2 regions of the Micromonospora sp. NBC_01392 genome follow, and region 1 is predicted to be linked to the other one. Evidence: riboswitches for the same ligand, from Rfam matches in the RefSeq annotation. Region 1 holds a riboswitch; the other holds the start of a gene.
The links. Region 1 has a riboswitch for cyclic di-AMP ahead of OG767_RS24670 (coiled-coil domain-containing protein). Riboswitches for the same ligand answer to the same signal wherever they lie in the genome.

Region 1 (5,264 bases):
GAGCGCCACCCGTCCGCACCGATCCTGCCTCCGGCCCCTCGCCGGCCGGGGGACCTTCGACCCGTTGCCAGGTCGGCCCCGGTACGGGACGATCGTCCGGACCCACGACGGCGAGGGGGACGGGTTGCAGAGCAGCGACAGCTTCAGCTACACCGTGCAGGCCCGGTGCAGCCGGGCGGACGCGGTGGCCCTGCTCGGCGACCTGAGCCGGCAGGGCGAGCTGCATCCGCTGATCGTGCGGGTCCGGCAGTTGCCGCCCCGGCCGGGCGCGCTGGCCAGCTTCGCGATCACCGACCGGCTGGAGCTCGGTCCGCTGCACTTTCCGGTCACCTACCAGGCGGACGTGCTGGTCGCCACCGAGGACGAGGTGGTCACCGTCGCCCGGCAGCAGCCGGCCACGACGGTGCGCAACCACACCCGGCTGCGCGACGAGCCCGACGGGGTGGTGCGGATCGACGTGGAGATCACGCTCACCGCGCCGGCGCCGCTGTTCGGTTACGCGTTCCGCCAGGCACGGGCCGCTCACCTGGGCCTCGCCGCCCGCCTCGGCGCGACGCTGGAGGGCCGGCCCGCCTGATCCGTCCCCATGGCTTCCAGACGGACAGCACGGTGACGATCAGCAGCAGCGTGGTGGAGACGGCCGGCGGCGCCACCAGGTCGACCCGCAGGTGCGCGTCGGCTGCCCCGGCGAGCGCGCCGAGGTGCCGGATTCGCGGGGTCAGCAGGAGCAGCACCAGGCCGAGCATGACGGTGGTGAGCGCGAACTTCACCAGCACCCACCGCCAGCGCAGCAGGCCCCACGGAGTGAGCAGCGCGCTGGCGGTGCCGATCAGCCAGACCGCCACGCTCAGCGGTGCGAACAGCCAGGTGACCAGCAGCGCCGCGGCCGGGTAGACCACCTCGGGATCGGCGCCCCGCAGCCCGGCGACGCCGAGCGCGAGCAGCGTCAGGTCGGTGCCGAGCCAGCCCAGCGAGGTGACCAGGTGCGCGGTGAGCAGCGCCTTGCGGCCGGCGGGGGAGAGTCGTCTCATGTCCCGATCGTCGTCCCGTCGCGCGGCCCACGTCGTGGGCCGCGCGACGACACCCGGTGTACGTCGTGGGGCGTAGTGCTCAGTAGACCGACAGGTGCACGTGGTTGGTGTGGTCGCTGGACGGGTCGCCGTTGCCCCCGCTGTACGACTTCCAGCCGCTGCTGGGTAGCCAGATCTGCTTGAACCAGATCACGTAGAGCACGGCGAGCGGGTCGGCGTTGCGCACGAAGTACGCGGCCAGGTTGTTGCCGTACGTCCGGTCGCCGCCGCTGGCCACGCCGCCGAAGCCGCTCTTCTGGGCCGCGAAGTCGCAGGCCCGGCCCTTCGGGTGCTCGCCGGAGCCGCTGGGTCGGTGGCAGGAGACGTACCGGGTGAAGCCGGCGGCCTTCGCCTGTTGCAGCGCGTGCAGCGTACGCGGGGTGATGCAGCCGCTGGCCGGCGTCGGATCGTTGACGCTGCACGACTCGGCCGGCCAGGAGCCGTCGGAGTTGCGCTTGGCCGGCTTCGCGTTCGCGGTGGAGGTGCCCCGGATCCCGCTGCCGCTGCTGCCGCTGCCGCTGCTGGCGGAGGGCCGGTTGTTGGCCTCCTCCAGCGCCTGCTCGGCCTGCTCCTTGCGCTTGGCCATCACCGTGACCTGCTTGCGTTGTTCCCGGACCTCGCCGTCGAGCGCGGTACGGGTGCGGATCGCCTCGTCGCGGGTGGTGATCAGCTCGCGCAGCGTCCGGTCCTCGTGCGCGGCGACCGTCTCCAGGGCGGCGGCCCGGTCCATGAAGCCTTCCGGGCTGGTGCTGCCGAGCAGCGCCGCGGCGGTGCCCATCCGGCCGGTGCGGTACGCCACCTCGGCGATCTCACCGACCTTGGCGTTGCGCTCGGTCAGTTCCGCGTCGATCGTCACGAGTCGTTCGTTGAGCTGCTTCTGCCGGGTCACCGACCGGTTCAGCGCGGCCTTGGCCTCCAGCCAGCCCTTGCTGGCGGCGTCGAGCTTGGCGCGCAGCGCCGGCGTGCCACCCTCGTCGTCGTCGCCGGGCGCGGCGGCGAGCCGGCCGGTCGGGGGCGTCGCCGAGGCGGGGGAGACCGGTGCCGTCACGAGGCCGAGGGTCAGCATCGCGACGAGTAGGGCCGCCATCCGGGCGGCCGTCCGTCGTACAGGTGCCACTGGGGGCATTCACGTGTCCTTCCGTCAACCGCCGACCGGGTTAGCTGACGGGTTCGGGACGGAAGATCCCTACCGCTGACGCGGATGCACCCCACGTACGTGGTTCCCCGGCTCGCCCTGCGGGCGATTAGGCGACGGCCGATCCGTCGGCGCCGGATGACGCCTGCGGGTCGGCCGCGACCGAGCCTACCGGCGTTGCCCGGAGCCGGCTCCGCCACCCGGAGTCGGATACCGGGCAAAACCGGCATAAGCTAACAATAACCACTTGGATTTAAGTCTGTCCTAACTACCAGCCGGTCGGGCCGCAGGCACCGGTGGACGCTCCGGGTTCGATCTGCAACGTCGCGTGATCGATCGAGAAGTCCTCGTGCAGCGCGGCCCGGGCGGCGGCCAGCACGGTGGCGACCTCGGCGCCCGGATCGGTGGTCAGGTGCGCCGAGGCCACCTCCATGCCGGAGGTGAGCGTCCAGACGTGCAGGTCGTGCACCTCGGCCACGCCGGGCACGGCGGTCAGCCGGTCGTGCACCGCGGTCACCTGGAGGTGTTCCGGCGCGGCCTGCACCAGGATGCGCACCGCGGCCCGGCCGAGCCGCCAGGTGCGCGGCAGGATGAACAGGCCGATCGCCACCGCGACCAGCGGGTCGGCCCACCACCAGTCGGTGACCGTGATGACCAGCGCGGCGCCGATCACGCCGAGCGAGCCGAGCAGGTCGCCCAGCACCTCCAGGTACGCGCCGCGCAGGTTGATGCTCTCCTGGGCGCCGGAGCGCAGCAGCGCGAACGCGGCGACGTTGGCGAGCAGGCCGAGCACGGCCACCACCAGCATCGGTCCGGCGAGCACCTCCGGCGGCTCGCCGAACCGGCGTACCGCCTCGATCAGGACGTAGACCGCGACGGCGCCGAGCAGCACCGCGTTGGCCAGCGCGGCGAGCACCTCCAGCCGGTAGAGCCCGAACGTGCGTTGCGGGTCGGTCCGGGCGCGCCGGGTGGCGGTGATCGCCGCGAGCGCCATGCCGATGCCGAGCACGTCGGTGAACATGTGGCCGGCGTCGGAGAGCAGCGCGAGCGAACCGGTCGTGACGGCGGCCACCGCCTCGACCACCATCAGCACGGCGAGCAGCACGAACGCCGCCCAGAGCCGGCCGGAGTGCCGGTGCGCCGCGTTGGCCACCGCACCGCTGTGGTCATGACCTGCGCCCACGCACACACCCTCCCGCCCCGGGTCCCGGACGAGCCCAATCTATGCTCACATCGCTATGTGTGCAAGTAACTGTGGCGTCAGCCCACCGGATCGAGCGTGGTCAGGCGCTGGGTGGCCCGGGACAGCGCGACGTAGAGCGTGCGGACACCCGAGCCCGGGTCGGCCCGGATCTCGCTCGGCGCGACCAGCACCACCCCGTCGTACTCCATGCCCTTGGCCTGGAGGCTGGTGACCACCTGGAGCCGGCCCGCGTCGAGGTCGCCCAGCCAACCGGCCACCTCGTCCCGGCGCGGCACCGGCGTGATCACGCCGACCGTGCCCTCCACCTCGGCCAGCAGCGCCCGGACCGCCTCGACCGTGGCCGCCGGCAGCTCGGCCGCGGCCACCGTCCGCTCCATGGGCGGCACGCCGGTGGAGCGCACCGCGACGGGCAGCGCCAGATCCGGATACCGCCGGCGGATCTCCGCCGCCGCCACCGCGAAGATCTCCGCCGAGTTGCGGTAGTTGGTGGTCAGCTCGAAGCGACGCCGGGGCCGCCGCCCCAGCGCCTGGTCACGCGCCCGGTCCAGCTCCTGCGGATCGCCGGTCCAGGCGGTCTGCGCCGGATCGCCGACCACGGTCCAGGACGCCAGCCGGCCGCGCCGACCGACCATCCGCCACTGCATCGGCGAGACGTCCTGCGACTCGTCCACCACCACGTGGGCGAAGTCGCGGTAGTCCACCGGGCGCTCCCGGGCGGCGGCCCGGGCCGCGCGCTGCCGATCGGCGTACGTGCTCAGCTCGCGCACGCCGCCGGCCAACTGGTAGGGGTCCCGCTTCGGCTTCGCCCGCCGCACCGGCTTGCCGAGCAGCGCGTCCAGCTCGTCCAGCAGCGCGATGTCGGCGACGGTCAACCCGTCGGTGTCCAGCGTCCGGTACGCGTCGGTGAGCAGCCGGATCTCGGCCGCGGAGAGGACCCCGCCGGCGTACCGGCGCAGCCGCTCGGGCCGGGCCAGCCAGCCCAGCACGTGACGCGGGTGCAGCCGGGGCCACCAGGCCTTGAGGAACTCGCGGAACTCCGGCCGCTCGATGATCTCGTCCTCGAACGCGGGCTGCTCCGGCAGCCGGCCCACCCGCAGCGTCCGGGCCTGCGCGTAGAGCGCGGCGAGCACGGCGTCGAACGCGGCCCGACGCACCTCGTTGCGACGCGCGCCCCGGGTCAGCGTGCGGTCCCGCACCGCGTCCAGCGCCGACCGGTCCAGCCGCAGCAGCTCACCGCGGTAGAGCAGGCGCAGCTCGGCCGGGGAGTCCGGCACCGCGTCCCGCGCGGCGCGCTCCAGCACCCGGCGCATCCGCAGCGAACCCTTCACGGCCGCCACCTCCGGCGGGTCGGTCCGGGTCGCCGACAGGCCCGGGAACAGCGAACCGAGCGAGTGCAGCGTGGCGGTCTCCTCGCCGAGCGAGGGCAGCACTGAGGCGATGTACTCGACGAACACGCCGGACGGGCCGACCACCAGGATGCCGCCGCCGGCGTACCGGGCCCGGTCGGAATAGAGCAGGTACGCGGCCCGGTGCAGCGCCACCGCCGTCTTGCCGGTGCCCGGGCCGCCGGAGACGATCGTGACGCCGCTGCCGGGGGACCGGATCGCCTCGTCCTGCTCCCGCTGGATGGTGGCGACGATGTCCCGCATCCCGCGACCGGTGGCCCGGGACAACGTGGCCAGCAGCGCGCCGTCGCCGACCACCGCCATGTCCGCCGGCGCGGCCTCCGGGTCCAGCAGGTCGTCCTCGATCCGGGTGACCCGCTCGGCGGCGGACTGGATCGTGCGCCGGCGCACCACGCCGCGCGGCTCGGCGGGCGTGGCCTGGTAGAACGCGGCGGCGGCGGGCGCCCGCC
Region 2 (5,264 bases), 3.2 Mb from region 1:
TCGCTGGGTCTGTTCCAGCAGCGCCCCTCCTCGGGTTGGGGCACCCCCGAGCAGATCACCGACCCGGAATACTCGACCCTGGCGTTCCTGAAGGGCCTGAAGCAGGTCGACGGCTGGCAGGACATGCCGCTGACCAAGGCCGCCCAGACCGTGCAGGTGTCGGCCTACCCGGATGCGTACGCCCAGTGGGAGAAGCAGGCCACCGACCTCGTCAACCAGCACTGGAACAGCTAAGACATGCAGAAGGCCGGCACCCCGGACAGGGGTGCCGGCCTTCGACGCGTACTCCTCAGGCGGAGTAGCCGCGAGTGGCCATCCAGTTCGCCAGGTCGATGGTGCTGATCCAGTACGACGGCAGCGACGGGTCGGCCGAGTCGGCGATCCGTACGGTTCGACCGTCGTTCTGGTAGCCGACCACGGCGATGTAGTGGCCGCCCGGGAACGAGTGCCAGCCGCCGTTGGTGTCGGTGGCGTCCCCGACGATGTTCGAGACCACCGCCCGGCCGTTGCGGACCGCGTTGACCACGTCGGCCTGGAGCCGGTCGATCTGCGCCTTGGTGGCCGTGCCGGGGATCATGCGGGTCCGGTACGGGTCGCCCTTGACCTGCTGGTTGAGCACCCGGGTGGTGTCCTCGGCCGAGTTGGTGCCCATCTCGGTGGTACCGAGCGCGACGGCGAGTGTGTCCTGGCTGCGCTCGATGCCGGCGGCGCTGAGCGCGTTCCGCACCGCGGCCGGGCCGCAGTAGTAGTAGGTGGTCTGCGCCTGGTAGTCGTAGTCGAGCACCTTGCTCGACGGCGGCTTCGGCGTGGCCTTGCGGGTGGTGTCCGGGTCGGCGACCTTCGCCGACGGCGAGGCCGTGGGCGAGGCGCTGGGCGAGCGGCGGGGCGACGCGCTGGACGACGCGCTCGGCGAGGCGCTCGGCGACGGGACGGCGAGGCGCGCCTCGCTGCGGCTGGCGGTGTCGCCGAGGCGGGAGCCGAGTTCCGCCACCGCGGCGGTGTTCTCCTGCCGGGTCGGCGCGTCGTCGGTGGCGGTCAGCGCGGCGCCGGTGCCGCCGGCCAGCACGAGGGCCGCCGCCGAACCGGCGATGATCTGGTACGGACGCTCGGTCGCGAGGCGACGCAGGTGGCGCTTCAGGTGGTACTTCACGGGTTTCCTCCACGGGGTGGGCGGCACGCGTCAACCCCGCGCGTGGAGGAACTCACACGCGCTGGCGGGCGGGGCGGCCGCGGGAAGTCGCCCGGATGCCGGGCGGGACGGGGTCGGAAGCGCGTCGCGTCAGGCGAGCGCCGGCACCCCGGGGCCGTGGAGGCGGGGAGACGTTCGGGGGGTGGTGGGCACGGGAATGGAACTCCTTCCGTGGCCGCCGACCGGGTTAGCTGACGGATTCGGGCGGGAAGTACGCCCTACCGCGGCCGTGGGCTCGCGGATTCACCCCGGTGTTGCGTTGGGTCCCCGGTTCGTATGCACGATTAGGCGGGTCGGCGCGGCGTCGCCATCTGCGATCGGGAACCGCACCGGACGCGCCGACACTACCGGCGGGTACACGCCCTGCCAAGCGCTCTCAGCTGCTTAAACGTCCTCGACGACTACGGATTCGGAACAGCCGGTCACCGACCTCCCTCAATGGGACAAGCGGCCACGTCGGCGCCGTGCGGCAGGAAGCGGACATCCGGCCGACGGAGAATCGGGCAGCGGGCGCAGCAGGGGCCATCGATCCGGCCGGTCGCCGGCGGTCGGTACCGGTGACCGGCCTCACCGGTTTCGGGTAACGATTCGGTCGACGTGCTTCCCGGGGCCGCTCAGCCGACGCGGGCCGGACGCCACCGGGCCCCCCGCACCGCCGACGGGACCGGGACGCGGCTCGCCGTCGAGACGCGGGACGTGGGCACCGGCCGCAGCGCCGTGGCCGCCGCGTACGCCTCGACGGCGAGCGTCCGGGCCGCCTCGGCGGCCAGTTCGGCGTCCCGCCACGCCAGGCGTTCCCGCTCGGCGGCCGTCTCCCAGCCGGCCCGCCGCCCGTCGCGGACGGTCCGGGCCAGCACGATCTCCTGCTCGGCCGGGTGCCGGCGCGGGTCCCACCCGTTGCGGTGGGCCAGCACGTCGGCGAGCTGGCGGGCGGTCAGCTCCCCCCGCCAGTGCGCCGTCATGGCGGCGTGGTGCAGCCAGCGTTCGCGCGCCGCGTACTCGGCGGGGGTGTGGGGTGTGTGCGGGGTGGGCAGCGCGCCGGCGCCGGCCAGGCGGCGGGCGGCGGCGTCCGCCTCGTCGTAGGCCGTCCAGGCCCGGTCGGCCTCGCTCTGGGCGGCCAACCACTGCTCGCGACGGCGACGGGCGGTCTGCGCGGCCCCGGCGGCGGCCACCGCCACCTCGTCGGCGTAGCGGGCCAGGTCGGCGCGGTGGAGCGCCTCCGCGTCGACCGGTTCGGGTGCCGGCTCACCCGCGCCGTCGCGTTCCGGTCGGGCGACCAGCACGGCGAGCAGGACGAGGGCGAGCACGGTCAGCGCCGACCAGATGGCGGCGGCCTCGGGGACGGCGGTGAGGAAATTGAGGAGAACGGTCTGCGACATGGTCGGCACCTCACGGGAGACAGTGGCGGGTAACTCCGCACGGCCGGTCCGGGGCGGGGCGCGGCCGGAGTTCGGGCGCCGCCGGGCCGCCGAGGCGGTGCGGGGTGAGGTTCGGTGGGCGCGGTCACGGGCCGGGCCCGTGGCGGGTCAGCGGGCGGGCGGGGCCCGCGGACCGGCCGGAGCCGGCGGCTGGCCGACCGGGAACGGGTGCCGCCCGGTCGGGGGCGGGACATCGCCCACCGGCTGCGGCTCGGGAACGCCGACGCGGCTCCGCTGCCGATCGACGACGGGGACGCCCTGCCGCTCGACGACGGTGTCGCCCTGCCGCTCGACGACGGTGTCGCCCTGCCGCTCGGTGACACTGCCGTTCGGCCGTTCGGCGGCGGCGTCGGCCCGCAACCCGGCGACCGGGCCGGCCGCCGCGGGTGCGATCGGGGACCCGCCGGTCGGCAGCGTGGCGGCGCCCAGCGAACAGGCGACGACCACGGCCAGGCTGGCCAGCATCCGTGCGACCCAGCGCGCCACCCACCACACGGGACAGGTGAGCGCGATCGGAGCCACGGGAACAAATTACCGCCGATCCGGGCACGGCGCATCGTCGCCCGGCGTGTCGCGACGCCGTTGACCAGGGTGGACCGCTCAGTCCGGCCGGCGCCGCCCGGCGTACTCGATCGACGGGTCCGGCTCCCCGGCGGACGCCGCGCCGGTGTCGTCGGCGGCCGCGCGCGGTGCGGGCACGCCCGGTGCCGGCGCGGCGGCGGCCGGACCGCCGCGGGCCCGGCGCGACGGGCCGAGGCGGCGCATCATCGGCTCCTCCACCCAGCGGTGCAGCACGGCGGCGAGCGCCAGGGTGAGCAGCAGGAAGCCGAGCACCGCGAGCGGGCCCCGCCACCCGGGCAGCCCGGTCCCCCAGTCCCCGGTGAGCCGCAGCACGGTCACCATGACCAGCACGTGGACCAGGTAGAACGCGAACGAGACCTCACCGAGCCAGAGCATCGGCCGGGACCGCCACGGGGTCCGCCGGCCACGCACGTCGGCATCCGCCGCCGCGGTGATGACCAGCAGGTACGCGACGGCGAGCAGCGCCGCCCAGAACTCGGCCCGGATCCACAGCGCGGCGACCACCCAGGTGGCGACGAAGGCCAGGCTGGCCGTGGTCAGCCCGGGGCCACGCCAGCGGTGGCGGCGCATCAGCTCGGCCGCCGCCGCCCCCATCCAGAACTCGAACGAGCGGGTGACCGGGAAGATCTGCGTGAACCACCACCGCTGCTCCTCGGGCACCAGGTGCTGGCCCGGCCAGAGCGCCAGGATGAGCAGCGGCGCGGCGACCAGCACGGCCCGGAGCACGCCGGTACGCGCCCGGCGCAGCCACGGCACCACCAGCGGCAGGCACAGGTAGAAGGCCAGCTCGCAGGAGAGCGACCAGCTCACGTTGTTGATGCTGTAGAAGTAGCCGTTGAGCGGGATCCACGCCTGGACCAGGAACAGGTTCCCGATCGCGGCCCACGGCAGCACCGGGTCGGCGAACCAGGCCGCCACGGCCAGCGCCGCCAGGAACGTCACCACGTGGTTCGGGTAGATCTTGGCCGCCCGGCGGCGCAGGAACGTCCACCCCGACTCGCCGTCCCGGTACGACCAGACGAGCACGAAGCCACTGAGGATGAAGAAGAACTCGACGCCGGAGAGCCCGAGGCTGAAGACCTTGCCCATCACCGCCTGCCACTGCGGCTCCGCGATGATCCGCATGGTGCCCGCGTGGAAGCCGAAGACCAGCAGGGCCCCGATCCACCGCAGCCCGGTCAGCGACGGCAGACGCGGAGCACGGGTGGTGGTCGGGGCGCTGGTCATCCCGGGCACCTTACCGGGTGGCCGGGGGCGCGTTCCGGCGCGGCGACGTCCGGGCCGGTCCCGGCGGGCGGCGGATAGGATTTCCGTTCCCGCGCGGCGGGGCCCCACCGGGCCCGCCGGGCCCGTACGGAAGGTGAGCAACCGGATGCACCAGCGGATCCTCCTCCGCGCCCGCAAGGGCCCGTTCGACGTCCTGACGCCCGAGGAGACCTTCGCCGGCAACTGGATCAGCGACAACACCGGCAACCTGGTCTTCAGCCACGCCGCGAACAAGCTGCTGGCCACCTCCACGGCGGAGGTCACGTCGACCCGGAAGCTCGCCGACCCGCGCGACGCCGACGAGATCAACGAACGGTACGACGTCTTCGTCATCCCGCTGGCCAACGCGTTCCGGCGCAGCTTCATCAACCGCCTCGAACCGATGACCCGGCTGATCGAGCGGCTGAAGATCCCGGTGGTGGTCCTCGGCGTCGGCGTGCAGACGAACGTCGACGGCGACCGGGAGTACCTCCGCCAGATCGACGAGCCGGTGAGCGCGTTCTGCCGGGCCGTGCTCGACCGGTCGCACAGCATCGGGGTGCGCGGCGAGATCACCGAGAGCTACCTGCGTACGCTCGGTTTCTCCGCGGTGGAGCAGATCGGCTGCCCGTCGATGTTCCTGCACGGGGACACGTTCACGCTGGAGAAGACCCGGCCGGAGCTGACCACCGACGACCGGATCGCGCTGACCATCTCCCCGTACGTCTCGTCGATGGCCCCCGTCGTCCGCCGCCACCGGGAGCGCTACCCGAACCTGTGCTACGTGCCGCAGGACCTGCGCACGCTCGGCACGCTGCTCTACGGCGACG

Region 2: it holds a riboswitch for cyclic di-AMP, as region 1 does, so the genes downstream of both, OG767_RS11620 (C39 family peptidase) here and OG767_RS24670 (coiled-coil domain-containing protein) in region 1, are expected to answer to the same signal.

Annotation. Positions count from the first base shown of each region.
Region 1 covers NZ_CP109549.1:5,731,275-5,736,538, reverse strand. The annotation lists gene OG767_RS24685 (STAS domain-containing protein) at 1-2, shown strand, start outside; gene OG767_RS24680 (SRPBCC family protein) at 65-577, shown strand; gene OG767_RS24675 (hypothetical protein) at 471-1,031, opposite strand; gene OG767_RS24670 (coiled-coil domain-containing protein) at 1,111-2,196, opposite strand; cyclic di-AMP (ydaO/yuaA leader) riboswitch at 2,201-2,331, opposite strand; gene OG767_RS24665 (cation diffusion facilitator family transporter) at 2,474-3,388, opposite strand; gene OG767_RS24660 (HelD family protein) at 3,466-5,264, opposite strand, start outside.
Region 2 covers NZ_CP109549.1:2,529,436-2,534,699, reverse strand. The annotation lists gene OG767_RS11625 (hypothetical protein) at 1-234, shown strand, start outside; gene OG767_RS11620 (C39 family peptidase) at 290-1,150, opposite strand; cyclic di-AMP (ydaO/yuaA leader) riboswitch at 1,351-1,490, opposite strand; gene OG767_RS11615 (hypothetical protein) at 1,804-2,568, opposite strand; gene OG767_RS11610 (hypothetical protein) at 2,716-3,129, opposite strand; gene OG767_RS11605 (acyltransferase family protein) at 3,208-4,416, opposite strand; gene OG767_RS11600 (polysaccharide pyruvyl transferase family protein) at 4,562-5,264, shown strand, end outside.